DNA from 3 places in the Virgibacillus alimentarius genome. Region 3 is predicted to be linked to each of the others. Evidence: riboswitches for the same ligand, from Rfam matches in the RefSeq annotation. Region 3 holds a riboswitch; each other region holds the start of a gene.

Region 1 (10,930 bases), on a different contig from region 3:
TATAAACCGGTAACTGCAAAGTCTGATTTCGGTTCTTCCGGTTTTTCCTCTAAAGAGAGTACTTTCTGATTTTGGTCAAACTCCACAACACCAAATCTCTTTGGATCTTTAACACGATACCCGAAAATTGTTGCATGTTCATGATTTTTAATTGCCCTGCGAAATAGGTTTGTAAAACCTTGGCCATAAAAGATGTTGTCACCCAGAATAAGAGTTACATCATCTTTTCCAATAAATTTTTCACCTATTATTAAAGCTTCTGGAATACCATTTGGCTCGATCTGATGTTCATAGGTTAAGGAAATACCTAGTGCAGATCCGTCTCCCAGTAAAGCTTTAAATCGTTCTTGATCATCCTTTGTACTAATGATCATAATATCTTTAATTCCGCCTAACATTAAAATGGATATTGGATAATAAATCATTGGTTTATCATATACTGCGAGCAGGTGTTTATTAATACCATCCGTGCTCGGTGATAGTCGGGTTCCGCTACCTCCAGCAAGTATAATCCCTTTCATGAACCTCAAGCCTCCATTTGTTCATATTTAAAACATATGGTTATTCTATTTTATTGCCTGAATTGGAAAAAATAAACTTACAATTGTATTGCAAATATATTTCAGTATTCACATTATTTATCAGAATTGAGATAAAATTGTAATAACAAACTAGAACAATCGGATAATGGAAAAGTCAAAATATTCATGTTAGGATTAGAAAATCAGATAGAACATGCAAGATGTTTTAAAAAGGAACGTGATTTTCATGAAACAAAAGGACATATTTATTGCCTTTTTCAGAGCAGGAATGCTTGGATATGGGGGAGGTCTGTCAGCTATTCCTTTGATGCATAGAGAAGTTGTAACGATCTATAAATGGATGGATGACGAAGAATTTTCGGATATTTTGGCGTTGGCAAATACTCTCCCAGGACCGATTAATACGAAACTGTCAGGATATATTGGATGGCGACTGTCAGGTTTTAAGGGTTTATTATGTGCGATAGCTGCTACAGTGCTTCCGACGGTTGTTTTAATGATTTTATTACTTACCGTTTTAAACGCTTATAAAGATAAGCCATGGGTGCAAGGGATGTCCAAAGGAGTTATACCGATTGCAGGGGTGATGATCGGTGTTTTAGCTTGGGACTTCATTAAAAAATCGAAACAATCGATGGGGTGGTTGGCAACTATTGTTATCGCGGGAATCAGTTTGATCGTGATGCAATTTTTTGGAATTCATCCAGCTCTAATGATCATAGCGTTAGTAGCAGCTGCATTGTTATCCAAAGAGGAAAAAGATGAGCAGGTGAGGGGAAAATGATTTACTGGAAGATATTTTTGGCGAATTTTATCGCAAACTTACTCGGGTATGGTGGAGGACCAGCAACTATACCTCTCTTGGAACATGAAGTAGTTGACCGCTATAGTTGGTACACAACGGGCGAGTACAGTGAAATGGTGGCGCTTGGAAATGGATTGCCAGGACCGATTGCGACGAAATTAGCTGGTTATATCGGTTATGACCAAGGTGGACTTTTAGGTGCTGCAATTGGGCTGTTTGCATCTGTAGCACCATCGCTTATCATGATGATTGCCCTGTTAGGTTTACTGTTAAAATTTAAAGAATCAAAAAAAGTGAAAAGGCTAACTCAATTTGTACGTCCAACCATTGCAGTATTGTTAGGGGTGATGACTTATCATTTCTTTTTTGATTCTTATGTAAGTACAGGGATAATGCATACAGCTATTATTGGTGTTTTAGGTTTGATTTTTCTTGAGAAATTACATATTAGTCCTGTTTATGTTGTGCTTGGTGCATTAGTATATGGAGCAGTTTTTCTATAAAATGTTTTGCCCACTTCGTACGAGGATTTCCTCGTATTTTTTTTATATGAAAAATCATTTTGTACAATGCAAATCGAAAGTATATTTATGCATTATCTATACATTCGGTGTGGTAAGCGGTAAGAGGTTTGATTTGTTATTACACCTATTAACAGGTGAAAAATAATTTTAAAAATTTATAATTATGCCCTTGAATTTATTTTTATACAGTTTATAATAAATACTAACAAAAATTTTAGGAGTGGATTTCATGAAAGTAGCAATCATAGGTTCGACTGGTTACGGTGGGGTTGAATTAATTCGAATCTTACAACAACACCCAGCTGTATCTCTTTATACAAACCACTCTTCAAGCCAGGACGGAAGTTTGCTAACAGAAGGCTATCCGCATCTTCAATCGATTATTGATCAGCCGCTCCAAGCTATTGACACAAAAAAAATAGCAAGTGAAGCTGATCTGGTTTTTACAGCTACACCCTCCGGAATTTCTGCAAAGCTCGTACCAGAATTACTGAAAGAGGGTTTAAAAGTAATTGATTTATCTGGAGATTACCGCCTAAAAAATTCAAAAGACTATGAACAGTGGTATAACAAAGAGGCTGGAGATGAACATTGGCTTCACGAAGCGGTATATGGATTAACAGAATGGCTTGAAACAGACTTAAAAGATGCTAAATTAGTTGCAAATCCTGGTTGTTATCCAACTGCGGCATTATTAGGACTTGCGCCATTAATAAAAGATAGATTAATAGATGAAAAGACGATTATTATTGATGCGAAAACAGGAGTAACCGGTGCTGGGAAAAATCCTTCTCCAATGACGCATTTCTCAGAGATGAACGATAACTTGAAAATATATAAAGTCAATAAACATCAGCACATTCCTGAAATAGAACAAGTGCTGACCAGTTGGGACGCAGCTGTTGGGGCGATAACATTCAGTACGCATTTACTTCCGATGACAAGAGGCATTATGACGACAATGTATGCAAATGCAACCGAAGAAGTGAATATAGATCAGCTGCATAATTTGTATAAAGAAAGTTATAAAGACGATTATTTTGTCAGAATTAGAGAAAAGGGAATATTCCCAAGTACAAAAGAAGTATACGGGTCAAATTTTTGTGATATTTCAATTGCCTATGACGAGCGAACAAATCGGATTATGATCGTCTCCGTTATTGATAATCTGATGAAAGGTGCTTCAGGGCAAGCGGTACAAAATATGAATAAGATGCTTGGAATGGAAGAAACAATGGGACTTGAGTTTGTTCCTGTCTTTCCTTGACCACAGATAACCATAGATGTGAAGAAATACTGGCTTAAAAAAGAAGGGAGAATGAATGATGGTGATTGTTGAGGAAAAAATGAAAAAAATTGAAAATGGATCGATTATAACACCGAAGGGCTTTCAGGCAGCAGGTCTGCATTCTGGTGTAAAACGTAAACGAAATGATTTAGGGCTGATTTATTGTGAGAATCCAGCGAATGCTGCTGCTGTTTATACACTAAATGTCATACAAGCTGCTCCCTTAAAAATAACGAAAGAAAGCCTGTCGGAAGCTGGTAAGATTCAAGCGCTAATTGCAAATAGCGGGAATGCAAACGCATGTACAGGAAAACAAGGTGAGCAAGATGCACGTATGATGAGACAGGTTACGGCAGAAAAATTAAATTTGCCAGAACATTACGTGGCAGTTGCTTCAACAGGCATTATCGGGCTAGATATGCCAATGAACAAGATAATCCCTGGTATTAAACAACTTCACCTTGAAGATACAGACAGAAGTGCAGAGGATTTTAATGAATCTATTTTAACTACTGATCTATGTACTAAATCAACATGCTATCAAGCAAAGATAAATGGTAAAACAGTTACAATGGCAGGTTCTGCAAAAGGATCTGGTATGATTGAGCCAAATATGGGAACGATGCTTGCCTTTATTACAACAGATGCGGTAATTGAGCCGCCTATGCTCGATTTGGCTTTAAAGAAGGTTACGAACCAAACGTTTAATTGCATTACGATTGATGGGGATACATCGACAAATGATATGGTGCTCGTTATGACAAGTGAATTGGCAAAAAACGAAACACTCACTCCAGAGCATGAAGACTGGGACGTATTTCTGGAACTATTAAACAAGACATGTGAAGACCTATCAAAAATGATTGCTCGTGATGGGGAAGGTGCTACAAAGTTAATAGAAGTAGAAGTTAACGGAGCATCTGATAATGAGCAAGCAGGGAAGGTTGCAAAGTCTGTTGTTGGCTCATCATTGGTGAAAACAGCAGTATGTGGTGCAGACGCGAACTGGGGACGAATTATAGCTGCCATTGGTTATAGTGATGCGGTTATCAATCCAGATACAATTGATACATTTATCGGATCGATCCAGTTGTTAAAAGATAGTCAACCAGTGCCTTTTTCGGAAAATGAAGCAACAAACTATTTAAAAGAAGATACTGTGACAATAGTAATCGATTTAAAAGTAGGTAATGGAACGGGGAAAGCTTGGGGTTGTGACTTAACTTATGATTATGTACGTATTAACGCTAGTTATCGATCGTGAGGGGGTGTAAGCGGTGCAGGATGTAATTGTGCTTAAATGTGGCGGAAGTATTATCAATGTTTTGTCTACTGAATTTTTTGCCAATATTTTAACTTTACAGCAAGCAGGTTACAAGCCGGTTATCGTTCATGGCGGGGGTCCAGCAATAAAAGAAATGCTGGATACGTTAAAAATTGAAACGGAATTTATCGACGGTCTCCGAAAAACGACAGAACCAGTTATGGATGTTGCCGAGATGGTACTTAATGGATCAGTGAATAATGAATTGCTACGTAAATTTAATCAAGCTGGGATACAAGCAATTGGGTTATCTGGTTCGGATGCAATGACCCTGACAGCAGTTTCCAAAAATATAGAGCGCTACGGATTGGTAGGAGAAATAACAGATGTCAATGTACCGTTACTTCATCATTTAATAGCTGCTAGTATTGTGCCTGTCATTGCTCCGATAGCCCTCGGTGAGAATGGAACAAGATACAATGTGAATGCTGATACCGTAGCAGGTGCAGTTGCTGAAGCTTTATCGGCAGAACAGTTAATTTTTGTTACCGATGTACCTGGAATACTTAAGGAAGGTAAATTACTTGAAGAAATATCAGAGCAGGAAATTAAACACTTAATAGAAACAGGTACAATTTATGGCGGTATGATACCTAAAGTTAAAGCAGCACTCAAAAGTCTAAATGAACAATTGCGTGAAGTAATGATTGTTGATGGGAAGCATTCCGTTATCAAAGCAGACATGAAATTGAAAGGAACGGTTATTACAAAATCGATGGAGGTGGTAAAATGACTGCGTTATTTCCAACATATAAACGATTTGAACTATCGGTATCAGAAGCAAAAGGAACGATTGTAAAAGATACGAGCGGAAAGGAATATCTAGATTTTGGATCGGGGATCGGGGTTTGCAACCTAGGACATCGCCATCCCGATGTACAAAAAGCAGTAGAAACTCAGCTAACTAAATATTGGCATGTTTCGAATCTTTATCACGTGCCGATTCAAGAAAGTGTAGCTGAATTACTCACTACAAGCAGTTCTGGATCATCTGTCTTTTTCTGTAACAGTGGAGCAGAGGCGAATGAAGCAGCCATTAAATTAGCGAGAAAAGCAACAGGTAAGACGAAAGTGATTACATTTCATCAATCATTTCATGGAAGAACATTTGCTACGATGGCCGCTACCGGACAGGAAAAAGTTCATACGGGATTTGGGCCGATGCTTGAGTCGTTTGTATATGTACCGTTTAATGATATCGAAGCAGTACAAAACACCATAGACGGCCAGACAGCAGCAATCATGCTTGAAGTAATTCAGGGAGAAGGCGGCGTCCTTGATGGAAAATTAGAATTTATAAAAGAAATAGAACAGCTTTGTTTAGCAAATAATATTTTACTTATTATTGACGAAGTGCAAACAGGTATTGGAAGAACTGGTAAGCCATTTGCGTATCAGCATTACGGTATTTCGCCAGACATTATTACTTCAGCAAAAGGACTGGCGAATGGACTCCCGGCAGGAGCGATGATCGCTAAAGAGCATCTTTCGAGTTTCTTTGGACCAGGCAGTCATGCGTCCACATTTGGCGGTAATCCGGTTGCGATGGCAGCCGCGGATGCAGTTTTACAGATCGTGTTTCAGATGGACTTTTTAAATGAAGTAAAAGAAAAAGGTATTTATTTAAAAGAGCAATTAAACAAACGGATTGGTACATCCAGCTTTGTATCCGATATACGTGGGAAAGGGCTCATGGTTGGTATTGAATGTAAGGAAGATATTACTGCTCTTATCCCCAGCCTTATTGAAAAAGGATTACTTGTTTTAAATGCTGGGCCATATGTAATCCGTCTACTCCCCCCATTAACAGTAAGCCAGCAGGAAATAGATAAGGCTGTAAATCTTATCGCTGAAAATCTTAAAAAACCAATCACATCCATTTAAATGAATAACAAATCCCCTGAGGAAGGGGAAATCTAAAAAGAGGAAGTGATGACGACATGTTCGTCCCCACTAAAAGCAAAAATATAAAAACTACTTTAGAAGGACAGCATTTTCTAACATTACAAGATTTTACAAAAGAGGAGATTTTATTTCTTTTGGATTATGCACTGGAATTAAAAGAGAAGCAGCGTTCAAAAGGAGCAAATCATTTACTTGAAGGAAAAACATTGGGTATGATTTTCGAAAAATCTTCAACTAGAACACGAGTGTCATTTGAAACAGGAATGTTCCAGCTTGGCGGTCATGCTTTATTTTTAAGCAAAAATGATATACACCTTGGCAAAGGGGAAACCATCGCAGATACAGCAAAGGTATTGTCCCGTTATGTTGATGGCATTATGATTCGTACTTTTGAACATGCACTAATTGAAGAGCTTGCAGAAAATGCATCAATTCCGATTATTAATGGACTGACAGATGATTTTCATCCGTGCCAGGTACTTGCAGATCTTCTTACAATTTATGAGAAAAAAGGGAATTTGGAAGGAAATAAGCTTGCTTTTGTTGGAGATGGACATAATATGGCAAACTCACTCATTATTGGCTGTGCCATGATGGGAATTGATTGTTCACTTGCTGTTCCTAAAGGATACGAAGTAAAAGATGCTATTATGGATAAAGCAAAAATATTGGCCGCGCAAAGTGGGGCGGTAATCGAGCAATCAAATGATCCTAAAAAAGCTGTAGAAAATGCAGATATCATCTATACAGATGTTTGGACGAGTATGGGATGTGAAGATGAGATGGATGATCGAATGCAAGCTTTTGCTAAATACCAGGTTAATCAAGAGCTTGTTCAATATGCAAAAGATGATTATTTATTTCTACATTGTCTTCCGGCTGTACGTGGACAGGAGATGACAACAGATATCATTGATGGTCCAAATTCCGTTGTGTTTGACCAGGCGGAGAATAGATTACATGCACAAAAAGCGGTAATGGCTTCCGTAATGGGTGGGAATTGATCCGAGATCGCGGGATCGGTCTACTAATATGCTTCCCTGATTGACATTTAAATCGATCATTCTTATAATAAATCGAGTATATCCTGCAAAAAGCGGAGAGGTTCTTAGCATTAACCCTCTTAAAAAAACTAAGGACAGCTGTTTGTAAAGCCATGTGCCTTAGGGCCTGGCTTTTTTTAATGGCGGAAAACAGGAGGTATGAAGGATGGTAGATAAAAAAGATGATGGATTAGAAAGGTTAACCCATTTAGGGAGCAAAGGGACAACCTACGTATTTGATTATAATCCGGAGCTATTAGAAACATTTGATAACGATTACCCGGACAGAGAGTATTTTGTCAAAATGAATTTTCCGGAATTTACAACACTTTGTCCGATGACAGGGCAACCGGATTTTGCAACATTATATATAAGTTATATCCCGGACATTAAAATGGTAGAAAGCAAGTCTTTAAAATTATATTTATTCAGCTTCCGAAATTACGGTGGTTTTCATGAAGCGAGTGTCAATATGATTATGAATGATTTAATTAACTTAATGGATCCGCGATATATCGAAGTATGGGGGAAATTCACTCCACGCGGAGGTATTTCAATTGATCCGTACTGTAATTATGGCAAGCCAGGTACAAAGTATGAACAAATGGCAGAGCATCGGATGATGAACCATGATATGTATCCTGAAAAAATAGATAACCGATAACATGGTCAAAGGGGTAGTTTTTTAGCTACTCCTTTATCTATATGTAGCTTTGATTAAAAGGGATAGTTTGCCATATTCCAGCAATTATAAACAAAATTATTGCACTTTTTAAAAGAATCGTTATAATAGAAAAAAGTAAACTTTTATAAAAAGAAAAATATAGGGTGGGAATACAGATGGAAAAAGACTTACGCATCAAAAGTAAAGTGTTTAGTGACGACCCAAAAAGAGCACCCAATCGTGCCATGTTGCGTGCAGTAGGCGTGAACGATGAAGACTTTAAAAAGCCGATGGTTGGTATAGCGAGTACATGGAGTGAAGTGACACCATGTAATATACATATAAATGGTTTAGCTGAAAGTGCTAAAAAAGGAGCACGAGAAGCCGGTGGTGTACCACTCATCTTTAATACGATTACAGTTTCAGACGGGATATCAATGGGAACGGAAGGAATGCGCTACTCCTTGCCAAGCAGAGATGTTATCGCAGACTCCATCGAAACCGTTGTAGGAGCGGAAAATTTAGATGGATTTGTAGCAATTGGCGGATGTGATAAAAATATTCCAGGGTGTTTGATTGCGATTGCCCGAGCAGAAGTTCCTGCTGTTTTTGTATATGGCGGAACAATATCTCCAGGGTTTTCAAATGGCGAGAAACTGGACATTGTATCTGTTTTTGAAGGAGTAGGAAAGCATAATAATGGTGATATTGGTGATGAACAACTCCGTAATATCGAATGTCATGCTTGTCCTGGAGCAGGTTCTTGCGGAGGAATGTACACCGCAAATACGATGGCTTCTGCCGTTGAAGCAATGGGGATGAGTATGCCTGGTAGTTCATCACACCCTGCTGAATCTAAAGATAAAGCAAAAGACTGTGAAGAGGCTGGTAAAGCAGTATACACATTGCTTGAAAAAGGAATTTACCCGAAAGATATTATGACAAAAGAAGCATTTGAAAATGCAATTACTGTAGTAATGGCACTTGGCGGATCGACTAATGCTACATTACATTTACTTGCGATGGCACAATCCATCGGTGTAGATCTGTCTCTTGATGATTTTAATAGAATAAGAGAAAATGTACCACATATAGCTGACTTAAAACCAAGCGGTAAATATGTAATGGAAGATTTACATCGCATCGGCGGTATCCCTGCAGTAATGAAATTACTTTATGAAGCAGGTTACCTGCATGGTGATTGTTTGACTGTTACAGGAAAAACAGTTGCTGAAAATGCGAAGGAAGCTCCTTCTTTAGAAGAAGGTCAAGAGATTATATTACCATTTGACAAAGCATTTCGAAAAAATGGCCCGTTAGTTGTTTTAAAGGGAAATTTGGCTCCAAGCGGTGCAGTTGCAAAAGTTTCCGGGTTGAAAGTTACAAAGCACACAGGACCAGCGCGTGTATTTAACACCGAAGAAGAAGCAACGGAGGCGGTAATTAATAATGAAATCAAAGAGGGCGATGTGCTCGTTATACGTTATGAAGGGCCTAAAGGCGGACCGGGAATGCCGGAAATGTTATCTATTTCTGCTATTTTAGTAGGGAAAGGACTCGGAGAAAAGGTAGCACTATTAACGGATGGCCGATTCTCCGGCGGTACGCATGGACTTGTTGTAGGTCATATCGCGCCAGAAGCGCAGACAGGTGGACCAATCGCATTCCTTAAGGAGGGCGATATGGTAACCATTGATGCGGACGAGCTTCTCATTTCTATGGATATCTCCGAAGAAGAAATAGAACGTCGCAGAAAAAATTGGACTGCACCACCGCTAATGAAAAAAGGTGTGCTGGGTAAATATGCGCATAATGTGTCTTGTTCCTCAAAAGGAGCAATAACAGACTACTTTGACAAAGAATAAGGATATAAAGATAAAGCCCCGAATAATGGATGTTTTCCATTATTCGGGGCTATTCGATCATTCAAGAAATAAGCTAAAAAATTATCATTGACGTTAAGAAAGAGTGAGAGCAATGTCACTAGATCAAAATAGTTCCATTCCACTACATGTACAGTTAAAAGATGTTATTGAGGAAGGTGTAACGAAAGGAGTCTTTTCAGGCCAAATTCCAAGTGAACGCAAATTTATGGAAAAATATGATGTAAGTCGTAGTACAGTTCGGGCAGCGATCAGTCTGTTAGTGCAAGAGGGAATTCTTGAAAAAAGACATGGAAAAGGGACGTTTGTCTCATTAAAACCAATCCATGATTGGCTTGGTAATTTAAGCAGTACAACGGAGACCATCCGGCAAATGGGAATGAGACCTGGGGCTAAGCTTGTAACGCATTATCGAACAGTACCGAGCACCTATATTAGGGAACGCACCGGATTTGAAGAAGCGTACTTTATAAAAAGAGTTCGTTACGCGGATGATATACCAATTGGAGTTGAGCGTCATTATTATCCGGTTGAAATAGGGAAAGAACTTATACAATATGATTTGGACAATGCTACGTTATATGATTTAGTGGAAAATGAACTTGGCATCCAATTTGCTGAGGCAAACCAAACAATAAAAAGTGGCCCGTTATTAAATGAAGATAAAGGTTATTTGGAAATTAGCCCACAAAATCATGTGCTTATTGCTGAAAGGATTATTAAGGATCAAAAAAATGATATTATCGAGATGGAAGAAGCATTTTATCGTAGCGATATGTATGCGTTTGAACTTAATCTATCCCGCAAATTTGGCTAATTATTGACTTATTAATATATCTTATCATCATTATTTAATAAATAAATAACTGAATTTAATAAAAATATTGAAAATTCACCCAGTTATCCATTATACTAAATGTAATCTATTACAACGTAACTGGTACGGACATCA
Region 2 (10,930 bases), on a different contig from region 3:
TTTTATAAATATGCATAAATGCAATAAAAATTCTGGTTGAAAATATGTTGACTAAACACAATAAATGCGTTATGTTGTACATGTGCAACAAAATTATAAAATAGAAAAAGGAGGCAGAATGTTGTCTGAGTTTGTACTTCCAGATTTGCCGTATGACTTAGAAGCGCTTGAGCCGTATGTTGATGCACGTACATTAGAATTACATCATGGTGCACATCATGCAACATATGTTAAAAATCTCAATAAAGCTTTAGAAGGTTATACAGAATTTCAAGATCAATCACTAGAATACTTATTAACGAATTTGAATGAATTGCCAAGTGATATTCAAACGGCAGTTCGAAATAATGGTGGCGGCCATTATAGTCACAGTTTATTTTGGGAAGTGATGGCACCAAATGGTGGCGGGGATCCGACTGCGGATATAAAAAGTGCAATTGAGAAGAACTTTAAGACTTTTGATAATTTTCAAGATGAGCTATCAAAAGCTGCTATATCCCGATTTGGCAGTGGGTATGGATGGTTAGTGATGGATAATGATACGAAGGAATTATCCGTAATGAGCACACCGAACCAGGATACACCTCTTGCTTTTAATAAAGAGCCACTGCTTGTGATCGACGTTTGGGAACATGCGTATTATTTGAAGTACCAAAATCGCAGACCTGAATTTGTCACAAATTGGTGGAATACAATAAATTGGGATAAGGTGAATGCATTGTATAATGATGCATTAAAGTAAGGAAGTTGAAGAACATAAGTAAGGTATTTCAGGTAATTTAAATTAAAGCCATGTTAGGTCTTCCGGGGTGGTAGCCGGAAGACCCTTTTCGCGTACGATCCCTTTGATTTTAAAATCATTTAAAATTTCAGATTTCGGTTATAATTTCTTAACAAAATTAATACGATATTTATGTTACGATGGAAGTGAATTTGTTGAGGAGAGGAGTTAAAAAGATGGAGGTATGGTACGTTAGTTACGGGTCTAATATTTGCGAAGACCGATTTCTATGTTATATTAATGGATCTACTCCCCGCGGTGCCGATAAAAAGGAACGTGGGTGCACGGATAAAACACCACCGAGAAGAAATGCGATGGTGGAGCTCCCTTACCCATTATATTTTGCGAAAGAGCAGAGTAAATGGGGAAAAGGAGGGGTTGCTTTTATGGGACATGACTTTATGGAGACAGCACGAACAATAGGAAGGAAGTATCTTATCACGAGAGAACAGTTCTCTGAAGTCGTTGCCCAGGAGAATAAGAAGCCTGGACTGGAAATTGACTTTAAGACAATCAAGAAAAAAGGTGCCGTTACAATCACAGATGGATGGTATGGTACGATATTTTATCTTGGTGATGAAGATGGCTTTCCGATGTTTACATTTACCGCTAATTTTCCAGTAGATGCAGCAATCTTTACGAAGCCTTCTGCAGCTTATTTAGCTACGGTTGCTGAAGGGTTAGGTGAAATTGGATTGAAAAAGAATGAGATTATTGACTATTTTCTTGAAAAACGGGGAGTCAAAGAGCATTTTACAGCTGATTCTTTAGCGGAGTACATCTTTCATAAGCGGGAAAACATTTTTTAGTTTAATTATCTTTGATTCCCATTTATCTATGGTACACTTAATGTACAATCAAAAAAGAATACTGCATTGTGCAGGAGAGGTTCGCAATTCCATCCCTCTATAAAAAACTAAGGAGACAGAAACAGCACAACTTCCTTGGTGTTGTTTTTTTATTTTTTGATGGAAATAATGGTGGCGGCCTTTTCTTTTTTCATTGTTAAAAAGGAGAGGAGAATGAAAATGGACAATAAAAAAGCAGTGGTTGTTTTCAGTGGTGGCCAAGATAGTACAACTTGCCTGTTCTGGGCACTGGAAAAGTTTGATCATGTGGAAGCGGTGACGTTCCGGTACGGGCAGCGGCATATTGCTGAACTTGACTGTGCCAGGGAGATTTGCAAGGAACTTGATGTTCCTCAGCATGAACTGGATATGTCTTTACTTAATCAGCTGGCACCAAACGCCCTTACAAGGAATGATTTAGACATTACAGAAGATGAGGGTGAACTGCCATCGACGTTTGTCCCAGGGAGAAACCTGTTGTTTCTTTCATTTGCTGGGGTACTAGCAAAGCAAATCAACGCTAAACATTTAATTACTGGTGTCAGCGAGACGGATTTTAGCGGATATCCGGATTGTCGGGATGCGTTTATGAAATCATTGAATGTCACATTAAATTTATCCATGGATGATTCGTTTGTTATTCATACCCCATTAATGTGGCTGGACAAAGCTGAGGTTTGGGAGCTTAGTGATCAATTATATGCTTTTGAGTATATCAAAGAAAATACATTAACTTGTTATAACGGACTAAAAGGCAGCGGATGTGGAGAATGTCCATCATGCAAATTAAGGCAAAAAGGTTTGAAGCAATATGAGGAAAAACGAGCAGGAGTGAGTGCTAAATGATGCAACAGATCTATCCAGTCACTGCACATTCGTATGCATATGAATTAAATAAGGATTTTCATTTTTCCGCGGCTCACTATGTTCCCCATGAAGATGCAGGCATCTGTCAATATATGCATGGACACACGTATTACGCCAATATTACCATTGCTGGGGATGAACTGGATCATACTGGTTTTCTTGTTAATTTTAGAACAATCAAGGAATTGATCCAGAAACGATTTGATCATGGCGTAATGAATAAGGATTCAGCCTTTTCAGATATCCATGCAACAGCATTTCCGACTACCGAAGTGATTGCACGTGTTACGTATGAAATTGTTCAGGATTATTTAAATACACTTTTGAATCAACCTGTGTGCCTACAAGTTTTCCTTAGGGAGACACCTACAAGTTATTGTGTTTACCGTCCTAAGGAGGCAAAAAAATAATGAAGATACCAGTACTTGAAATATTCGGTCCAACCATTCAAGGCGAAGGAATGGTTATTGGAAGAAAAACAATGTTCGTCCGGACGGCAGGCTGTGATTATGGGTGTTCCTGGTGTGATTCGAAATTTACTTGGGACGGTTCAGAAAAAGATTTGATACAAATGATGGAACCAGAAGAAATTTTTGATGCTTTAAAAGCTAAGGGCGGAAACAAATTCAATCATGTTACAATTTCTGGCGGGAACCCGGCCTTGTTGCGTCAACTGGGTGAATTAGTTGATATCCTGCACGATACGCAAATACAAGTAGCTCTAGAAACCCAAGGAAGTAAGTGGCAGGATTGGTTTACGCAAATTGATGATTTGACAATTTCACCGAAACCGCCAAGTTCAGGAATGAAAACAGACTTTGAAAAACTGGACTTTATTATTGATGCATTAAATAAAAAACAGCAAGGGATGTATAGCTTGAAAATTGTCATCTTTGATCATGCGGATTTTAACTATGCGAAAGATGTCCATCAACGCTATCCTGATGCAGCACTTTTCCTTCAGGTTGGAAATGAACACATTGAGCAAACAAATGATGAACAACTGATCACTCATTTACTGAAAAAATATGAACAGCTGGTTGATCTTGTAATGGAAGATGAAGTATTCAAAGATGTTCGTGTGTTGCCACAGTTACATACGTATTTATGGGGGAATAAGCGAGGCGTTTGAAAAAAAGACAAGCGATACACACAAGGAAAAGAATTGGATACCAATGTCCGATTCTTTTTTTGTTATAAATTAAAATTATAGATGTCATTATTTTTGATACTTAAAAAAGTCATCTTCATGAATCCGGGCAAACGGATACTTCCTTATTATTCATACGGAGTTTTACATCTTGATCATGAATTGAAAGCGGGATTGATCTTTTTTAGTGATAAAAACAAATGAACTTGTCTATTCTTTCATAGTTATTTCACCACCTTTTATTTCGGAGGCGTCTGTAAATGTGCCAGATGGAAAAATGAATGTCCAAGGCATGCTTGTTTCCTTTTGCACTTGTGAAGGAAGTGAGAAATTGGATGATGCGATGACTGTTCTATTTTTTTCGTAAATGAATTGTTGGTGATGAAAAAGAACTGGTCTATCAGTCGAGTTATGAATGATTACCGTGACTAGCAGTTCTCCTTTATGATTGATTGCTTCCCATAAAGGTGTGAAGTGAATACTGCAGCTGGAAAAGCGTGTATGATGAAAGGATTGTTCGATTTGCTCTTTATCTTTTACAGATAATGTCTTCTCCCATGCTGGGTGAAAAGTTAGTTTTTGCATAAGGATCCCTGCCATTTTAGATATTTTTGATCATGATGGAAAGTAAATTGCCATTAATGTTAGGATACATGAAACGAAAGAATAACGCGATTATTTTATTTGAATTTGGACAACCTATACGTGAAGAAATAGGACAGGAGGACGTAGACATGTCAGAGCAAAATAAAAATCGTAACAAAGATAAAGGACGGCAAAATAATAAGAATAAAAACAATAAGATTGGCAGAAATGATGCAGAGTTTGCAGAAGATAGTGAGTTTCTTAATTTAGAAAATAAGAAAAACAAAAGAAAAAGAGGATAAAATTAAAAGATAATCTCTTCTTGCTAATAGGCATGTAAGGGATTATTTTTTATCCGATATTGACATCATCGTCAAATTGACTATATTGATAATACAAGATTTTTATGAGGACGTGAAAAATGATGTTTGCTAAATGGAAAAGTATAATCATTTTGATTTTTAGTACCTTTCTTTTATTCGGCTGTACGGTAGAGGGCATTCTAGAAAACGGTGACGGTAGTAATGAATTAGAGAACACTACTTCTGACTCATCGATTACATCTATTTCCGACTTATTTGATACAAAATACTTCAAAGACGGAGCGCTTGAACATATATTTGAAGGGGAAGTTAATCAAAGGAACCAGGCGGTTGGTTTTCATTATGATGGATTTCCTACAAAGAAAGGAAATATTGTTCAGGGTACGGAAACGAAACCAAATGCATCCGGTGTTTATGAGGCGGAAATTGAGGTGAATGGAGTTTCGAAAACATCAAATGGTGGAAAATCTACTTTTTTCCCGAAAGAATGGAATGCTCAGCAAGTCGTCGATGCGATTAATGAAGCATATGAGGCTAAAACATGGATAAACGGGAATACATATGCAGGGCTAACATCGGAGGGGATGGAAATCAGCATGTACCTGGATCAGAAAGAGAAAATCATATCTGCATTTCCGGTTTATGAAGGAGGATAGTTTATGTATCAATTTCGGGAAATTACATTGAAAAATGGCTCACAAGAAAAGAAAATATTAACGATCGAATTTGATCAACCTGAAATGAAAATTGTCGGTGAGTTTCTCATGGCTGACGCTCGTCTTGTTGATGATAGTGTCCTAGAAGCTATTGAGCGTGTGTTAACAGGTGTAACAGAATGCGTGGAGTCTGGCGGAAATAGATGTGGACTTATTATTAAGGCTGATACAACGGTAATTTACGATTTGTTTGAAGATGATGCTGATGTCGAGACATATCCACCCTACGAGATGGAGACAAAAAAGCTACGAGCGTTAATTAGGGTGTGGATTGAAAAATTGGATGAATGGAAGAGGTCAAATAGATGAGCGTTTAAAAAGATGAATTGGTATACTGAACAGAAGGAGTGACAAATATGATTTCTCATTTTTTAGAATTCCACCCAATCTTGCAAGCATTGATTGCAACATTGTTTACATGGGGGATGACAGCCTTAGGTGCTGCTTTGGTGTTTACAACAAAAGGGTTTAACCAGCGATTTATGGATAGTATGTTAGGCTTTGCTGGTGGCGTCATGATCGCTGCGAGTTTCTGGTCTTTGCTTTCACCGGCTCTTGATATGGCAGAAGGGAGAAGTGTCCCTGGATGGATTCCCGTCTCGATTGGTTTTATGCTTGGGGGTATTTTCCTGTGGATTGCTGATAAAGTACTCCCGCATCTCCATCCAACTTCTTCGATGGATCAGGCAGAAGGAATTCACGCAGATCAAAAGAAGCGCAGTACCTTACTCGTTTTAGCCATTACATTACATAATATTCCCGAAGGTCTTGCGGTTGGGGTTGCCTTCGGGGCGGTTGCCGTTGATTTACCAACTGCATCACTTTCGGGTGCCATTGCGCTTGCGATTGGTATAGGCATTCAGAATTTTCCCGAGGGTCTTGCTGTTTCAATGCCACTTCGGCGCGGAGGGATGTCGCGTGAAAAAAGCTTTATGTATGGACAGGCTTCCGGTATGGTTGAACCTTTCGCGGGGGTTATAGGAGCATTAGCTGTAACTTTTATTCAACCTCTGTTACCTTATGCATTGAGCTTTGCAGCAGGTGCAATGATTTTTGTTGTAGTTGAAGAAGTTATTCCGGGTTCACAAGAAGAAGGGAATAAGGACCTTGCGTCGATAAGCGTGATGATCGGTTTTACGGTTATGATGATTCTTGATGTAGCACTTGGATAGTTACCTGTTACGTACGATTCTCCTATACAGGAATGTTATAGTTTTGAATAATTTGTTGAAAATTTAGTGATATTCTTTTCAAATAAAGGATTGAAACTGACGTAACGTCATCTTGTATACTGATATTACATTTCCGTTTTGGACTAGAAAATATCATTCGATGTCCATAAGAAAAAATACGCAGGGGAGACATTGCATATGGCCGATGTGATTATTCCGTATCAGTGGGAGATATTTATTAGTCTTGAAATTTTTTCATGGCTTTCACTCATCTTATTTTTAGTGATACGTTATGCTTTTAGGCGACAAGCTTTGGGTATGTTGTTTTTATTTATATTTATTGCCGGGACAATGCTGGAGGGTGTCTTGGCATTTGTGGTATATAAAAAAACAGGAGAGATTGAAACATTCCAGATTATTATAACAATCTTCATATTATATGCCTGCACGTTTGGTATTTCCGACTTTAAAAAACTGGACCGATTTATGAAGCAAAAAATTGGAAAGTGGAAAGGAGTGGAATTACTTACAGAAAAAGATCGTCGCATTATGAGGCGTGAAAATGATCCACGTTTTATCGCTCGTAAATATAGGCTAGGCTGGTATGTTCATACATTTGTATTTGTTGTGGTTCATTCCTTTTTTTGGGTATATTTCGGAGATCATTCCCGTTCACTAGTAGAAGTTTTATCAGACTGGTCTTGGATGGAGGAAATGGATGGCGTACCGGAAAATGGTCCGTATCAGAAAGAGGTAATTTATCCAATTAGCGTAATATGGGGAATTGTCTTCGCAGCTGATACAATCAATGCTTGGTACTATACCATTTTTCCTGAAAAGGATAAGAAAAATCCGAGTGCATAGTAGTGGAGGTGGATGATTTGATTTCGATAAAGGAAGTGACAAAACAGACTGGCATAACAGTAAGAACATTACGTTATTATGACCAAATTGGCCTATTGCACCCGGCAGGTAAAACAGAGGGCGGACATAGACTGTACGGTAAAAAGGAACTTGCCAAACTCCAGGAGATCCAATTTTTAAAGACATTAGGATTCAGTCTGCAGGAAATTAAAAATATGCTCTTTGATCATCAGTGGGATTGGGTTAGCTGTCTGCAAAATCAATTAACCTATATTCAAAAAGAAAAGGATAAACTGGAAGAAATTGAGTCAACCATTAAAGGCTTAATGAACAATCTGACAATGGATGGAGATATTAACTTAATCGATATGCAAAAACTAATAGAGTTATATAAGCGTAATATGGATCAGCGAATGGAATTTAGAAATCAATTATTTAATGAAGATGAAAAAGAATTATTAGATCTTCTGCCAAATGTTAATAGCGGGGATCCGGATACACTTGAATGGGTTTCTTTGTTAGGGCAATTAAAACAGCATATGTCAAAAGGGGCTCAAGCACCTGAAGTACAACGTATCATTAGGCGCATACATGAAAAACAAAAAGAAACTTTTGGGGATAACGATGCTTTTCTTAAGAAGCTGTGGGAAGTTAGGAAATCACCTGAAAAATCACAAAAGGTAGGCTTCTATCCTATTGAGTCAGATGTTTTAGAATTCATGGAAATTGCCTCAGAAATATTTTTAAATAGAAAACAGCATGATTGATCAAGTGAAAAAAGAATTGGACCCGAGCCAATTCTTTTTTGGTTGTTTTAAATCGACATAAAAGATACTGCAGTGACCCACAATAAGGAGTTGAATAAGAATGACGAGTCAAGTAGAACAATTAGCCGAAAGTAAAGTTAAGAACTATCGTATACAAGGACTTGATTATGCGAATTGCGCGAAAATATTCGAGGAAAATGTAAAAGAATTGCCTGGAATTCAAGAAGCTAAAGTAAACTTCGGAGCTTCAAAAATTGCTAGTAGGAGAGGCGACAATAGTGGACCTGGAAAAAGCAGAAGCATTTGAATTTAAAGATCCGAAATGAACATGAACAAAAAAAGAACGGGGACCTTTTTGGAAACAAAAAGAAAATATAAAGGTCTTTGCTTTGGCCATCATCTACAAAAAATTACAAAATTTGCAAGACACATAGACTCATTCATGTTAAAATAAGGGTGTCAATGAATGGCGGTTGAATGGTGGTTGAATGAAAGGAGAGGTGTTCGTGGAGGAATGGTTTTCGGTAAGTCAGTTAAGTAAACGGACTGAAATTCCAGAAACTACTACTAGAAGATATTTAAACAACTTTGAAGAACATTTCCGCTGGGAACAAAGAGGCAGAGGAAAAAAGTATCATCCTGAAACGATTGAAATTCTGCAGCGAATCGCATATCTTTATGGAAAAGATTATGAAACAACGGAAATTAAAAGTATTTTGTCCAATGAATATGCATTTACAGTAGATGACAATCAAGAAGATACAATGAGTCGGCCTAGAAACCTCGATTCTCCTATGAATTTTGAGGAATTTAGACAGCAGCAAAATGAGTTTAATAAGCAACTATTAAAGCAACTCCAAGAACAGTTGGATTATATAAGGAATATACTAGAAAATCAAAATGTAAAAAGTGAAGAAATAAAGCAGCTTGACCAACCAAAAGAGAAACGGATCGATCGTTTCAACCAAATTATGATTGAACGTAAGGTTAATAGAATTCTGGAAAAAGAAGCGATGGCTCTTTGGCAGAGGCAGCCAATGGAGCAACGAAAGAAACGCGTTGGTTTATTCCGGAAAGCAGAAGACATAGACAAACGTGATCAATTTATAAAAGAATATGTTGATGAACGTTTTGAAACATATTTAAAACGGGAATTTGAGCTTGAACACGATTAAAAAGCGAACAGTGCCAGGCACTGTTCGCTAATTTTTCACAAATGATTGTTTTTCCTATTAAATTATATTATCATTAGAATGTTTAATCATATAAAAGTTTACTTGTGAAAATTATCACTTGTTAGAATAACTGAAAGCAAAGGAGCAGGACATTGGATATTGGAATAGATAAAATTGGCTTCTATGCACCTCATTTATATGTAGATATGAACAAATTAGCTGTCTCAAGAGAGGTAGAGCCAGAAAAATTTACAATTGGGATTGGACAAGAGAAAATGGCAGTTGCACCAATTACTCAAGATACGGTGACATTAGCAGCCAATGCAGCGCTTGATATTTTGACTGAGGCAGATAAGGAAAAGATCGATTTTGTCATTTTTGGCACAGAGACAGGGGTTGATCACTCAAAGTCTGCCGGTGTCTACATCCATCATTTGCTTGGAATGAACCCTTGGGCACGAACAGTAGAAGTGAAACAGGCATGTTACGGTGCAACGGCAGCCATCCAAATGGCAAAAGGACATATTGCATTAAATCCGAGCAGCAAAGTATTGGTGCTGGGAGCTGATATTGCCAGATACGGATTAAAAACTTCAGGTGAAGCGACACAAGGTGCTGGAGCTATCGCCATGGTCATTAGCGCAGAACCAAAGATTATGAAACTTGAAGAACATAGTGCTTATTTAACCGCTGATGTTATGGACTTTTGGCGGCCAGTTTATTCGGAAATGGCACTTGTAGACGGAAAGCTCTCGAATGAACAATACATTTCATTTTTTTCAAAAATATGGGGGAAATATAAAGAAAAAAGTGGTCTAGCGCTTCAGGATTTTGAGGCAATTTGTTATCATTTACCATATACAAAAATGGGTTATAAGGCATTAAAAACGGTATTGGATGAAACGGCAGAAGAAACGCAAGAGCGATTACTTTCAAACTATAAAATCAGTACGCAGTATAGCAGAAATATCGGAAATATTTACACTGGTTCGTTATATCTGGCGCTACTTTCTCTCTTAGAACAAAAAGAAGATTTAGCTGCCGGCTCAAGAATTGGTTTATTCAGCTACGGGTCAGGTGCTGTAGGAGAATTCTTTACCGGTATATTGCAGCCGAATTACCGAAATTATTTAAATACGAGACAACATACGGAATTATTTTCAGCAAGAACGGAAGTATCCGTTTCTGAATATGAACAAATTTTCGCTGAAACGTTGCCTAAAGATGGCACGTCCATTGAGCTTGATACCGATCAAGATCCCGCTAAAATTTGTTTGGCTGGTATGAAAGACCATATGCGGCAATATATTCATAAAACGAAATAGAAGAGATTTATTCCCTTAGATTTTTCTGCTTTCTAAGGGTTTTTCTTTAAGAGGGTAAAATGGATACGATAACAATTTTTGGGGGTTTCATTCATGTCCTACACAGACGATAGTTTAGCATTACATACGGACCTATACCAAATTAATATGGCGGAAACATATTGGGAAGACAATGTTCATAAGCGAAGAGCTGTATTTGATTTGTATTTTAGAAAGCTGCCATTTGACAATGGAATTGGTGTTTTTGCAGGGCTTGAGAAAATTATTGATTTTATTCATCACTTCCGCTTCAGCAAATCGGATTTAATTTATTTAAAGGAAGAACTTGGTTATGCTGATGATTTTATTGACTATCTG
Region 3 (10,930 bases):
CATGAGTTTATAACCGATACGAAACAGTTCTTTGAAAGGATGATTTATTCATGATTGTTAGAGAGCACCCTAATCATTTCATTATGATTGAACAAGATAACCATGCCCAGCTTTCTGGTGAAATGATAGCAAACTGGAATGACTCTCTTTTCATTGATACGAAGTTTAAAAAAACGGTTGAATTTGCCATCTTTCATCATGATTGCGGCTGGAAATCATTCGATAAACAACCATTTTGGAACGATGAAAAAATGGCCCCTTTTACCTTTACTAATTTCCCGATTCTTCCTAAAACTGTACTTTATAAGCATGGGATTGATGAGGTTGAAAAAGAAGATGAATACGCAGCTCTCCTATGTAGTATGCATTACATGCGATTTTTATTAAATCGTAGAACCCAGGAAGCAAAGATTTTTGTACAAAAGGAAAAAGAACGCAGAAACCGAATTATCCGCTCCTTATCAACATTTGATAGCTACTTATTTGATTTTCACTATGGCCTTCTTCAGCTTTGTGATAATTTATCTTTATATATTTGTTTAAATGAACCTGGTACCTCAAAAGAAGAGGAACATTTCTTTTACCGAGATGGTATTCCGCTCTCCACTTCCTTACACGGCTTTCAACAGGATAAACTAAAAACCGAGTGGGTGGACAAAGATACCGTTACAATAAATGAATTTCCTTTTGCTAGTAAGCTTACACTTACGTTAAAGCAAAAAGTAATCTCTAAAAAATTAATAGCAAATAAAGGGTTGGACAAGAGCTATCAAGATGCACCATATGAACATGTAAAGATTCGCCTCGTTCCTTAGGTTAGTATACTGACGCTCGCATCATCATGACATCGTTCGCTTTTTCCAGCAAAATCCCTATTGTCTTTTATTCAAAAAAAGGTATAATAAAATAGTTTTTAAATATCACCGTGGTTCGAAACCATCCCACGTAAAAAAACTAGGGGGAAATATTTATGAATGTTAAAACACTTGTTAACAATGGACTGTTGGCAGCACTTTATATAGCAGTTTCTGTGCTGGTACAGCCATTTGGATTTACGAATATACAATTTCGCCTGTCTGAGTTGTTCAACCATCTCATTGTATTCAATAAAAAGTATTTCTTAGGAATCACATTAGGTGTGTTCTTAGCTAATCTCTTCCTCTCTCCACTTGGTATCTATGATTTGATATTCGGGGTAGGACAATCTGTTATTTCACTGCTCATGACCATGGGAGTTGGAAGATTCATTGAAAGTATATGGGTGCGCATGATTGCAAACACAATCATTTTTTCATTTAATATGTTTATCATCGCAATTATGCTGAATTTAGCTTTAGGGTTACCGTTTCTGATTACTTGGCTGACTACTGCAATTGGCGAATTTGTAGTAATGGCTCTAGGAATACCTATTATTTATGCACTTCATAAACGAATGCATTTTGATAAATTAGTATAAGCATTGATCCTTTTAAAGGCATCTCTTTATTCATGATGAGATGTCCTTCTTACATATTGATTAACGATGAAAGAAATTAGTTTGATCTATATTTGGGCAATCATGACCAAAGCTCTGGTACCGTAACAAATTCATAACCTTTCTTTTTTAGATATGGAATAATCTGATCTAGTGCTTCAGCTGTTCCTGATAGATCTTGTGACCAATGCCCTGCACTATGCATCAAAATAATCGCACCAGGATGAACATAATTAAGTATATTTTGTTTTATTTTTTCTGGAGTCAAACTTTTCCAGTCCTCTGAATCAATCGACCAGCCTATGCCACGATAACCCATTTCCCCTAGTTTCTCTACCAGATCTTCATTCATTGCACCATAAGGAGCACGGAATAAGTCTGTTACATTGTTCGTTAACTCCTTCAATTCCTTTTCGTTTTTTTCTATTTCCCATGCCAAATTTTGTTTACCAGTTTTTGTCAGGTCCGGATGCCAATATGTATGATTCCCAATGATATGGCCTTCTCGGTCTATTCTTTTTACCATCTCCGGATACTTATGAACGCGAGTACCTAGTAGAAAAAAGGTCGCCTTGACATTATGTTTCTTTAATACTTCTAAGACTTGCGGTGTAAAACGCTGATCGGGCCCATCATCAAAAGTTAATGCAATCACCTTTTTATCCGTCTTTCCTTTATAAAGCATAATATCTGGATACTTCGTCTGCAAAGGGTACATGGAAGCTTGAACTGGTATATGAAAATGAACCGCCATGCTGAAAATGATGATAACAATCACAAACTGTATTTTACTGCATCTTTGTAATAACATGAATACCCCACTCTTTCGTCATTTCTTTTAGGTGCTCCATATACCCCTTACTTTAACACTATAGGAAGAGGAATATTCATGGACACGATCTCTATTTTACTATTCCTAAAGTCACTTAAATGGTTGAGTTATCAATATCTTTTCTCAAATTAAAATATTATGAATTATGTTAGAATAGTATTAAAATAAACTGGTATTAGGGAAGGAGTGCGCATGAAGAGATTAGCCGTTTTATTTTCATTAGGAATACTCTTTATGACAATGGTAGGTTGTAGTACGGAAAAAGAATCCAGTCAGCATAAACCTGGAAATACGGATGACATACAATTCAATCAAGAAGACTACAAAGAAATTATACCTTCTAATAATGAATTGGGGTTTAACTTATTCTCAGAACTCAAGACAGACGAGTATTTGAATACTTTCATCTCACCAACAAGCTTATTCCTGTCATTATCCATGCTCTATAATGGAGCACATGGTGTTACGCAAAAAGAAATAGCAGAGGTATTAGGGGTGGAGGATACCGAAGTTCAAAAGTTAAACGAAGCAAATGCATCATTGATGTCCATCATGGATAAGAAATCCAATCATGTAAAACTGTTCTTAGCTAATGCTATGTGGCTTAATGAAGACTTTCAATTCCAAGAGGATTTTGTACATCCAATCAAAAGTTATTTTCATGCTGAAGCGAATGCGATTGACATACATGATACTAAATCTGCAGATAAAATAAATAATTGGGTAAAAAATGCTACAAATGACAAAATTGAACAAATTGCAGATAAACCATTAAATCCTGATTTAATATCTATCCTTACAAACGCGATTTACTTTAAAGGGAGCTGGACATATCCATTTGATCAAAAACAGACAAAGGATGGAACGTTTCATCTTAGCGAAAAATCAAAAAAAGATGTATCATTCATGAAACTAACAGAAGACCTCGAGTATCTGAATGATAAAGAATTTCAAGCAGTGTCTCTCCCATACGGTGAAGAGGAAATGAGCATGAAGGTGTTTCTTCCAAAAAAGAACAGCAGTTTAAAAGAATTCGAAGAAATGTTATCAAGTAAAAATTGGAAGGTGTGGAATTCGGAATTTCAAACAAAAAAAGGGACAATTATTCTTCCTAAGTTTCAGATTGACTATGAAACCTCATTGAATAAAACATTGCAGCAACTAGGTATGGAATCAGCATTTAATAAAGACGCCAATTTTAGCCGAATGATCCAGGGAAATGATCCCGTATGGATTGGCCAAGTGAAACAAAAAACATATATTGACGTCAATGAAGAAGGGACAGAAGCATCTGCAGCAACATCTACAGAAATGGAAACAACATCAGCACCCGTTAATAAACCATTCCAGATGAAAGTAAACCGACCATTCTTCATCGCCATCACCGATGATGAAACGGGAGCCATCTTATTCATAGGCAGTATTTATCAACCATAGCGGGGCTGTTTTTCAGTCCCGCCTATGTATTTTATTGCTTTTTCTCTTCCAAGTGCTGAGCTAATATCACCGTAATATTGTTTTCCAAGCGACCCTCGTAAAATATAAGGGACATTTCCCCAATCGTTACATATAATACTACAAACTGATGTAAAGGATGATGAAAATGTCCATTCAAACACTTCCTGTCTCCATTCAAACAATGGTCATAAAACGGCCGGGAACTACGATTTACTATCCTCAAGTATATGGTTTGCAAGAGATGCATGTACAACAATACATTAATCAAACGATTTATCAACTGGTACGTGCATTAATACAATATCAATATCAGCAACAAGGTACTAACACATTCGCTGACATGATTGGTACATTCGAAATTAAAACGAATGAGCGTAATCTACTTAGTTTAACCCTAACAAACTATGCAATGGCTGACCATCATGCACATGGACTCACGCTGATGAAATCCCTAACATTCGATATTCAAACAGGGGAAAATTATACGCTTCAAGACCTATTTAAGCCTAACAGTAATTATATCCATGTCCTTTCTAAGCATGTCGAGCATCAAATACAGGAAAGGGACATACAACTTTTAAATGGGTTTTCTAGTATTTCACCTGACCAGGACTTCTATATTGCTGACAAGACGCTTGTTCTCTATTTCCAGCTTTATGAAATTACCCCATACTATGTAGGCCTTCCAATGTTCCCTATTTCCATTTATACATTGCAACACATTATCCCCGAAAATGGACTGCTAGAACGGATGATAAATTAAAGGGACTGTCCCTCACCACTTTCGCACTTTAGTAAAGTGGGGGACTGTCCCCTTATTTATTCTTTAATTCATTTTGTAATTCTTTTAGCGTATCGTTGAGGTCCTTCATCATCACTTCCATTCCTTCTTTTTTTGGCATGTCTTCAGGTAAATATATTGGATCACCGTATATAATTTTTGGCTTAAACCGCTTAAATAAGTCCTTAAAATTATTGGGTCCATGATAGGCCACTGGGATAATCGGAACCTTAGAACTCGCCGCAATTGTAACAGCTCCTCTTTTTAACGGCACCTCTTCACTTGTTCTAGTTCCGCTTGGAAAAATACCGACAACTTTGTTCTCTTTTAATAACTTTTTTGGAACTTTTATCGTACTTGGACCGGGATTTTCACGATCTACTGGAAAGGCATTTAAGTTTCTCATGAGCCATTTTAGAAAAGGGGTCTGAAATAATTCCTTTTTTGCCATATAATGGATTTGAATAGGCAAAATCGAAATACCGAGCCAAAGTATGTCTACCCAACCTGTATGTGTACACGCTATAACAGACCCACCTGAACGTGGCATTTTATCTTTATTATAAATTTTTAACCGTCCAAATAAACTAAGTATGATTTTTAAGGCATGTGCTGAAAAAGAATACATTTGTTAAACTCCTTTGCAAAACTGCGTGTTGATATTCTACACCTATTTTAACACAAAGTTATATTACCTGGTACTAATATTTAAGGAAATCACCTTTCCCTGATTCAATGTTGTCAAACATAAATACGTTCGCGTTTTCATGTTTGCTTTTTTATTTTTCTTGTCCTCTTTTATGTAACTATAATTTAACCTCCCAGGAATAATTAATTCCCCTTAGGAAAACGTAATCATATAAATTATAAACAACAAAACATAACTATGTAAGAAAAGGATGGTTATCCAGTGAATGAAGATAAATCAAAAAACTTAAAAGCTCATGACCAAAACGATAGTGATCAGACGCTAACAACTAGACAAGGTCATCCGGTTACCAACAATCAAAACATAAGAACCGTTGGAAATCGTGGACCTGCAACATTAGAGAATTATGATTTCATTGAAAAAATGAGTCACTTTGACAGAGAAAAGATACCAGAACGTATTGTCCATGCACGCGGTGCTGGTGCACACGGTTATTTTGAAACATATGGAACAGTTGGTGATGAACCAGTATCAAAATATACACGAGCAAAAGTTTTTCAGGAAAAGGGAAAACAAACTCCTGTGTTTGTACGATTTTCAACAGTTGTTAATGGGAAGCACTCGCCGGAAACAGTTCGGGATCCCAGAGGGTTTGCAATAAAATTTTATACGGAAGATGGAATTTGGGACTTGGTCGGAAACAATATAAAGATCTTTTTTATTCGAGATGCCATGAAGTTTCCTGATATGATCCATGCGTTTAGACCTGATCCAGTCACGAATATACAGGATAGCGAGCGTTTTTTTGATTTTTGTGCAAACTCACCTGAATCCTTTCATATGGTTACATTTATCTATTCTCCGTGGGGTATCCCTGCAAACTACCGGATGATGCAAGGGTCAGGTGTTAATACGTATAGGTGGATAAATGACAAAGGAGAAGCAGTTCTCGTTAAATACCACTGGGAACCCAAACAAGAAATTAAAAACTTAACGGTAAAAGAGGCAAATGAGATTCAAGCTACGAACTTCAGTCATGCTACACAAGATTTATATGAGGCAATTGAACACGGTGACTATCCAGAGTGGGAACTTTTTGTACAAATTATGAGTGATGATGCACATCCTGAACTGGATTTTGATCCCTTAGATGATACAAAGTTATGGCCTAATGATCAATTTCCTTGGTTGCCTGTTGGTAAATTAGTGTTAAATAAGAATCCAGAAAATTACTTTACAGAAGTAGAACAATCCGCATTTGGTACTGGCGTTCTTGTTGATGGACTTGACTTTTCTGATGATAAAATGTTACAGGGAAGGACTTTCTCTTACTCAGATACACAACGCTACAGATTAGGTGCAAACTATTTACAAATTCCAATTAATGCTGCGAAAAAACATGTTGCAACAAACCAAGAGGGAGGCAGTTCACGATATGAGAATGATAAGGGTCCAAAGCAAAATCCACACATCAATTATGAACCATCCATATTAGGTGGTCTAGAGGAAGCAGAACAAATTGGTAAGGAACATTCACCAAGAGTTGAAGGAAATCTAGTTCGTAAATCAATTGACCGAAATGATAATACAAAACAGGCTGGTGAAACATATCGCTGGTTTGAAGACTGGGAAAAGGATGAGTTAATTTCTAATCTCGTCGGCGATCTTTCCGAGTGTGACAAACGGATTCAAGATAAAATGGTCGCTTTAGCAGAATCAGCAGATGAAGAATACGGTCGCCGTTTAAGAGAAGGATTAGCTAATAAAGTTAAAGACGGATCAAGCAGGAACCCTCTAGGCAATAAAGACGCCGAAAAAGCACCTGATGAGGCTATTGAAAAAGGCCAAGATGCTGAACCTTATTAATAAAATAAAAGGAGCCAGTGTTCATTTTGAGGAACATTGGCTCCTTTGTTATTTAGACATACAGATAGAAAGAGGCACCAATAATTTTCCTTCTTTATCTGAAAAAAAATCTTTGTTATTTCAAATATTAGTTATTCAAATGGAAGAACTTGTATAATAGAAAGTACAAAGCATGCATATAGTGGGTGTATGGAGGTGAAATTTTGAACGCATCAAACATTATTACTAAGTTAAAAAACCGTAATCCATCCATTCTTGGACAAGAAAAATTCCGCAAATATGCTATACTGCTCCCGCTCATTGAAATAGGAGAAGAAACTTATATTTTGTTTGAGGTCCGTTCCATGAATTTGCGCAGTCAACCTGGAGATATTTGCTTTCCAGGAGGGAAAGTTGATAAGGACGATAAAAATCAACGACAGACCGCAATCCGGGAGACTTCAGAGGAACTTAGGATTTCTGAAGCAGATATCTATGATGTAATTCCACTCGACTATATGGTCTCTGACTTCGGAAGAATCATCTATCCCTTTATAGGCAGAATTAAAAACATTAAACAGATTACACCGAACAAAGATGAAGTTGAAGAAGTATTTACCGTACCACTTTCCTATTTCCTCAAAACAAATCCGAAGAAGTATAAAGTGAATTTCGAAGTAATTCCAGAAGAAAGTTTCCCTTATGACTTAATTATTGGCGGAGAAAATTATAATTGGCGAACTCGTCAAATCGACGAGATATTTTATAAATATAATGAAAGAGTAATTTGGGGATTAACCGCAAAAATATTAACCCACTTTATATCCTTACTTCAAAAGGAATAATTCTTTTAACTGTGTGTACTAGATTCATAGAATCAGTACGTGAAGCATTAAAAGTGAAAAGCCATGATCATTTTGTGATCGTGGCTTTCTAGCTATCATTCATATGACTTTAATACATCTTGATATTCGTTTCCCGCTTTTGAAAATCAATATCTTGATAATACGTATTTTTAACGAGTAGATTTGGTCCCAAACATTTTACCGCTGGACAATGACAGTTAAGGCTTTTTGCTGTAGATGATGCCATCCACCGATCATAAGCTTCTGGTAAAGATGTATTTTGAATGTTTCCTAGCGATGGTTCCTCATCACCAAAATCAGTTACAATGACATCTCCGGTAAAAATATTTACATTTAATCGAGAACGTCCATCTGGATCATTTCTGATGCTAACATTTTTTTGTCGGTAAAGGCGTTTAAGCAATTCCAAATCCTCTTCCGTTGAACTGCAAGGATAAAAAGGAAGCGTACCAAACATCATCCAGATACCTTCGTTGCGATGATCAAGCAATCGTTTAATGGCAGTTCGAATACCATCTAAATGGAGTGTTTCAAGTCTGCTGGCGAAATCAACTGGATACATCGGGTGAATTTCATGACGAGAACACCCCATTTCAATAACATGATCATGAATACTTTCAAGATACGGGAACGTGCGCTTATTTAGCATCGTTTCTGCTGACACCATAACTCCTTCACTTGATAGACGCTGAGCATTTTCAACCATGCGCTCAAAGTAGTTTTTCCGGTTTTCCGCGGAAGGCTTCCGTTCCATGTTGGCAAATCCAGTTTCTACAAATTCTTCAACAGTCCCCCAGTTATGTGATATATGTAGTACATCTAAATAAGGAATAATCGACGTATACCTATCATAAGGCAGCGTTAAATTAGAGTTGATTTGTGTTTTCACACCGCGATTATGCGCATATTCAAGCAATGGAAGGACATCATTTCTTATCGACTTCTTGGACATCATCGGTTCTCCGCCTGTAATACTAAGCGTACGAAGATATGGGATCTCATCTAGTCGCCTTAAGATAAGGTCCATCGGCAAAGACTCTGGATCACGATGCTGTAATGTGTATCCAACAGCACAGTGTGCGCAGCGCATGTTACAAAGGGTTGTTGTCGTAAATTCAATATTGGACAGGGTCATCTGTCCATGCTCTTCAACATCCATATAAGCTTCCCACGGATCGTTGGCAGGAGACATCGCCTGCAGATTTTCTTTTAGATTCATCTATGAAACTTCCTTTCAATATTCATGTTTAAATATCATGACTTATACATGAAAAATTTCTAGAATCCTTTCATTCCTCTATCCAATTTTATCATGACCGTCAATTATTGTTCTTTTCCCTAACATCACCCTATGAATGTTACATCTAAAATAAAACCATTTAAAAATGCGTGCACTTTACTTTTCACCTGCTTTATCAGAAAATCATATATGGGGGCTTATCCCCTGACACATAAAGTGCTAACGCAGTGGGTGGGGGACAAACCCCGAACAAGAAGGAGTTTAATTGCATGAAGAATGAACAAAATGGTCTTGGGTCTTTTTTTTCACTTTTATTGTCGACGAATATTCCGAAGCTGTCTCTTACGATTGGTTTAATCGCAAGTGTTGTTACAACGCTTGCAGGGCTAATCGTTCCCATACTGACAAAAAATTTAATAGATGGTTTTTCGATATCATCGCTAAGTGTTCCTCTCATTGTGGCGATAGTTGCAGCGTTTATTACGCAAGCGATCGTCAATGGATTATCGATTTATCTGTTAACGGCAGTTGGACAAAAAATAGTTGCCAAACTACGAGAAAACATGTGGCTAAAGCTCACCCGGCTGCCAGTCAGCTATTTCGATAAGACATCCAGCGGGGAAACAGTAAGTCGGGTTGTGAATGACACAAGCATTGTTAAGGACCTTATATCGGAACACTTTCCGCAATTTATAACTGGAATGATCTCCATTATAGGTGCGATTGCTATTTTACTCGTTATGGATTGGAAAATGACAGTAATTATGCTTCTCTCCGTTCCTGTTACGATAGCGATTATGATTCCACTTGGAAGAAAAATGGCGAAAATATCACGCGGTCTTCAAGATGAAACAGCCATGTTTACAGGGAACGTCCAACAAACACTTAGCGAAATTCGCTTGATGAAAGCCTCTAACGCAGAAAAAGATGCGGAAAGAAAGGGTATAGCCGGGATAAAAAGTTTACTTGGATTCGGATTAAAAGAGGCACGTATCTTTGCTTTTATTGCACCGTTAATGCATCTTGTCATCATGGTCGTCATTGTCATGATTATTGGCTATGGTGGCATACGTGTTGCAAGCGGAACAATGTCTACCGGCTCCCTTGTTGCCTTTTTGCTTTACCTTTTCCAAATCATTATGCCTATTACTACTTTTGCCATGTTTTTCACTCAATTACAAAAAGCAAAAGGGGCGACCGAACGGATTATTTCTATACTTGAACTGCCTTTGGAAGAAGGTCAGGATGGATTAGATATCGATATTGCAAATAAAACCCTTCACGTTAATGATGTATCATTTGCATATACTGCGAATGAACTTGTCCTTCAGAACGTATCATTTACAGCCGAACCCGGTGAAATGGTTGCTTTCGCTGGCCCAAGTGGTGGTGGCAAAACGACCATATTCGGATTGCTGGAGCGCTTTTACGAGCCATGCAGTGGCGAAATTCGAATCGGTAATACATCCATTAAAAAACTATCAATACAATCCTGGCGAAGTCAAATCGGCTATGTTCCCCAAGAAAGTGCGATGATGACTGGTACAATTCGTGAAAACTTATGTTATGGCTTAGAAGATTGGAATGAAATATCCGATAATCGTCTGTGGGAAGTAGCTGAAATGGCGTACGCAGCACAATTTATTAAGTCTTTTCCGGATGGACTAGATACAGAGATTGGTGAACGAGGAATAAAACTTTCGGGTGGACAAAGGCAACGGATCGCTATTGCCCGGGCTTTTCTAAGGGATCCCAATATTCTTTTGATGGACGAAGCAACTGCAA

Evidence for each region. Region 3 has a riboswitch for preQ1 ahead of J2Z81_RS07355 (QueT transporter family protein). Riboswitches for the same ligand answer to the same signal wherever they lie in the genome.
Region 1: it holds a riboswitch for preQ1, as region 3 does, so the genes downstream of both, queF (preQ(1) synthase) here and J2Z81_RS07355 (QueT transporter family protein) in region 3, are expected to answer to the same signal.
Region 2: it holds a riboswitch for preQ1, as region 3 does, so the genes downstream of both, queC (7-cyano-7-deazaguanine synthase QueC) here and J2Z81_RS07355 (QueT transporter family protein) in region 3, are expected to answer to the same signal.

Annotation. Positions count from the first base shown of each region.
Region 1 is NZ_JAGIKX010000003.1:51,291-62,220, forward strand. It holds gene rfbA (glucose-1-phosphate thymidylyltransferase RfbA) at 1-521, opposite strand, end outside; gene J2Z81_RS03465 (chromate transporter) at 769-1,326, shown strand; gene J2Z81_RS03470 (chromate transporter) at 1,323-1,850, shown strand; gene argC (N-acetyl-gamma-glutamyl-phosphate reductase) at 2,101-3,138, shown strand; gene argJ (bifunctional glutamate N-acetyltransferase/amino-acid acetyltransferase ArgJ) at 3,197-4,423, shown strand; gene argB (acetylglutamate kinase) at 4,437-5,216, shown strand; gene J2Z81_RS03490 (acetylornithine transaminase) at 5,213-6,367, shown strand; gene argF (ornithine carbamoyltransferase) at 6,424-7,392, shown strand; PreQ1 riboswitch class I at 7,484-7,530, shown strand; gene queF (preQ(1) synthase) at 7,598-8,095, shown strand; gene ilvD (dihydroxy-acid dehydratase) at 8,272-9,960, shown strand; gene J2Z81_RS03510 (GntR family transcriptional regulator) at 10,073-10,795, shown strand.
Region 2 is NZ_JAGIKX010000033.1:162-11,091, forward strand. It holds gene J2Z81_RS13180 (superoxide dismutase) at 122-742, shown strand; gene J2Z81_RS13185 (hypothetical protein) at 958-1,590, shown strand; PreQ1 riboswitch class I at 1,661-1,707, shown strand; gene queC (7-cyano-7-deazaguanine synthase QueC) at 1,810-2,475, shown strand; gene J2Z81_RS13195 (6-pyruvoyl trahydropterin synthase family protein) at 2,472-2,906, shown strand; gene queE (7-carboxy-7-deazaguanine synthase QueE) at 2,906-3,628, shown strand; gene J2Z81_RS13205 (SLAP domain-containing protein) at 3,857-4,231, opposite strand; gene J2Z81_RS13210 (hypothetical protein) at 4,381-4,533, shown strand; gene J2Z81_RS13215 (EndoU domain-containing protein) at 4,653-5,210, shown strand; gene J2Z81_RS13220 (hypothetical protein) at 5,214-5,579, shown strand; gene J2Z81_RS13225 (ZIP family metal transporter) at 5,627-6,442, shown strand; gene J2Z81_RS13230 (hypothetical protein) at 6,641-7,306, shown strand; gene J2Z81_RS13235 (MerR family transcriptional regulator) at 7,324-8,073, shown strand; gene J2Z81_RS13240 (heavy metal-associated domain-containing protein) at 8,174-8,380, shown strand; gene J2Z81_RS13245 (MerR family transcriptional regulator) at 8,580-9,248, shown strand; gene J2Z81_RS13250 (hydroxymethylglutaryl-CoA synthase) at 9,401-10,573, shown strand; gene J2Z81_RS13255 (nicotinate phosphoribosyltransferase) at 10,667-10,930, shown strand, end outside.
Region 3 is NZ_JAGIKX010000010.1:13,869-24,798, forward strand. It holds gene J2Z81_RS07350 (DUF3891 family protein) at 51-815, shown strand; PreQ1 riboswitch class I at 920-964, shown strand; gene J2Z81_RS07355 (QueT transporter family protein) at 971-1,456, shown strand; gene J2Z81_RS07360 (polysaccharide deacetylase family protein) at 1,557-2,285, opposite strand; gene J2Z81_RS07365 (serpin family protein) at 2,499-3,743, shown strand; gene J2Z81_RS07370 (DUF3298 and DUF4163 domain-containing protein) at 3,910-4,527, shown strand; gene J2Z81_RS07375 (lysophospholipid acyltransferase family protein) at 4,580-5,173, opposite strand; gene J2Z81_RS07380 (catalase) at 5,456-7,060, shown strand; gene J2Z81_RS07385 (NUDIX hydrolase) at 7,264-7,884, shown strand; gene yfkAB (radical SAM/CxCxxxxC motif protein YfkAB) at 7,994-9,124, opposite strand; gene J2Z81_RS07395 (ABC transporter ATP-binding protein) at 9,415-10,930, shown strand, end outside.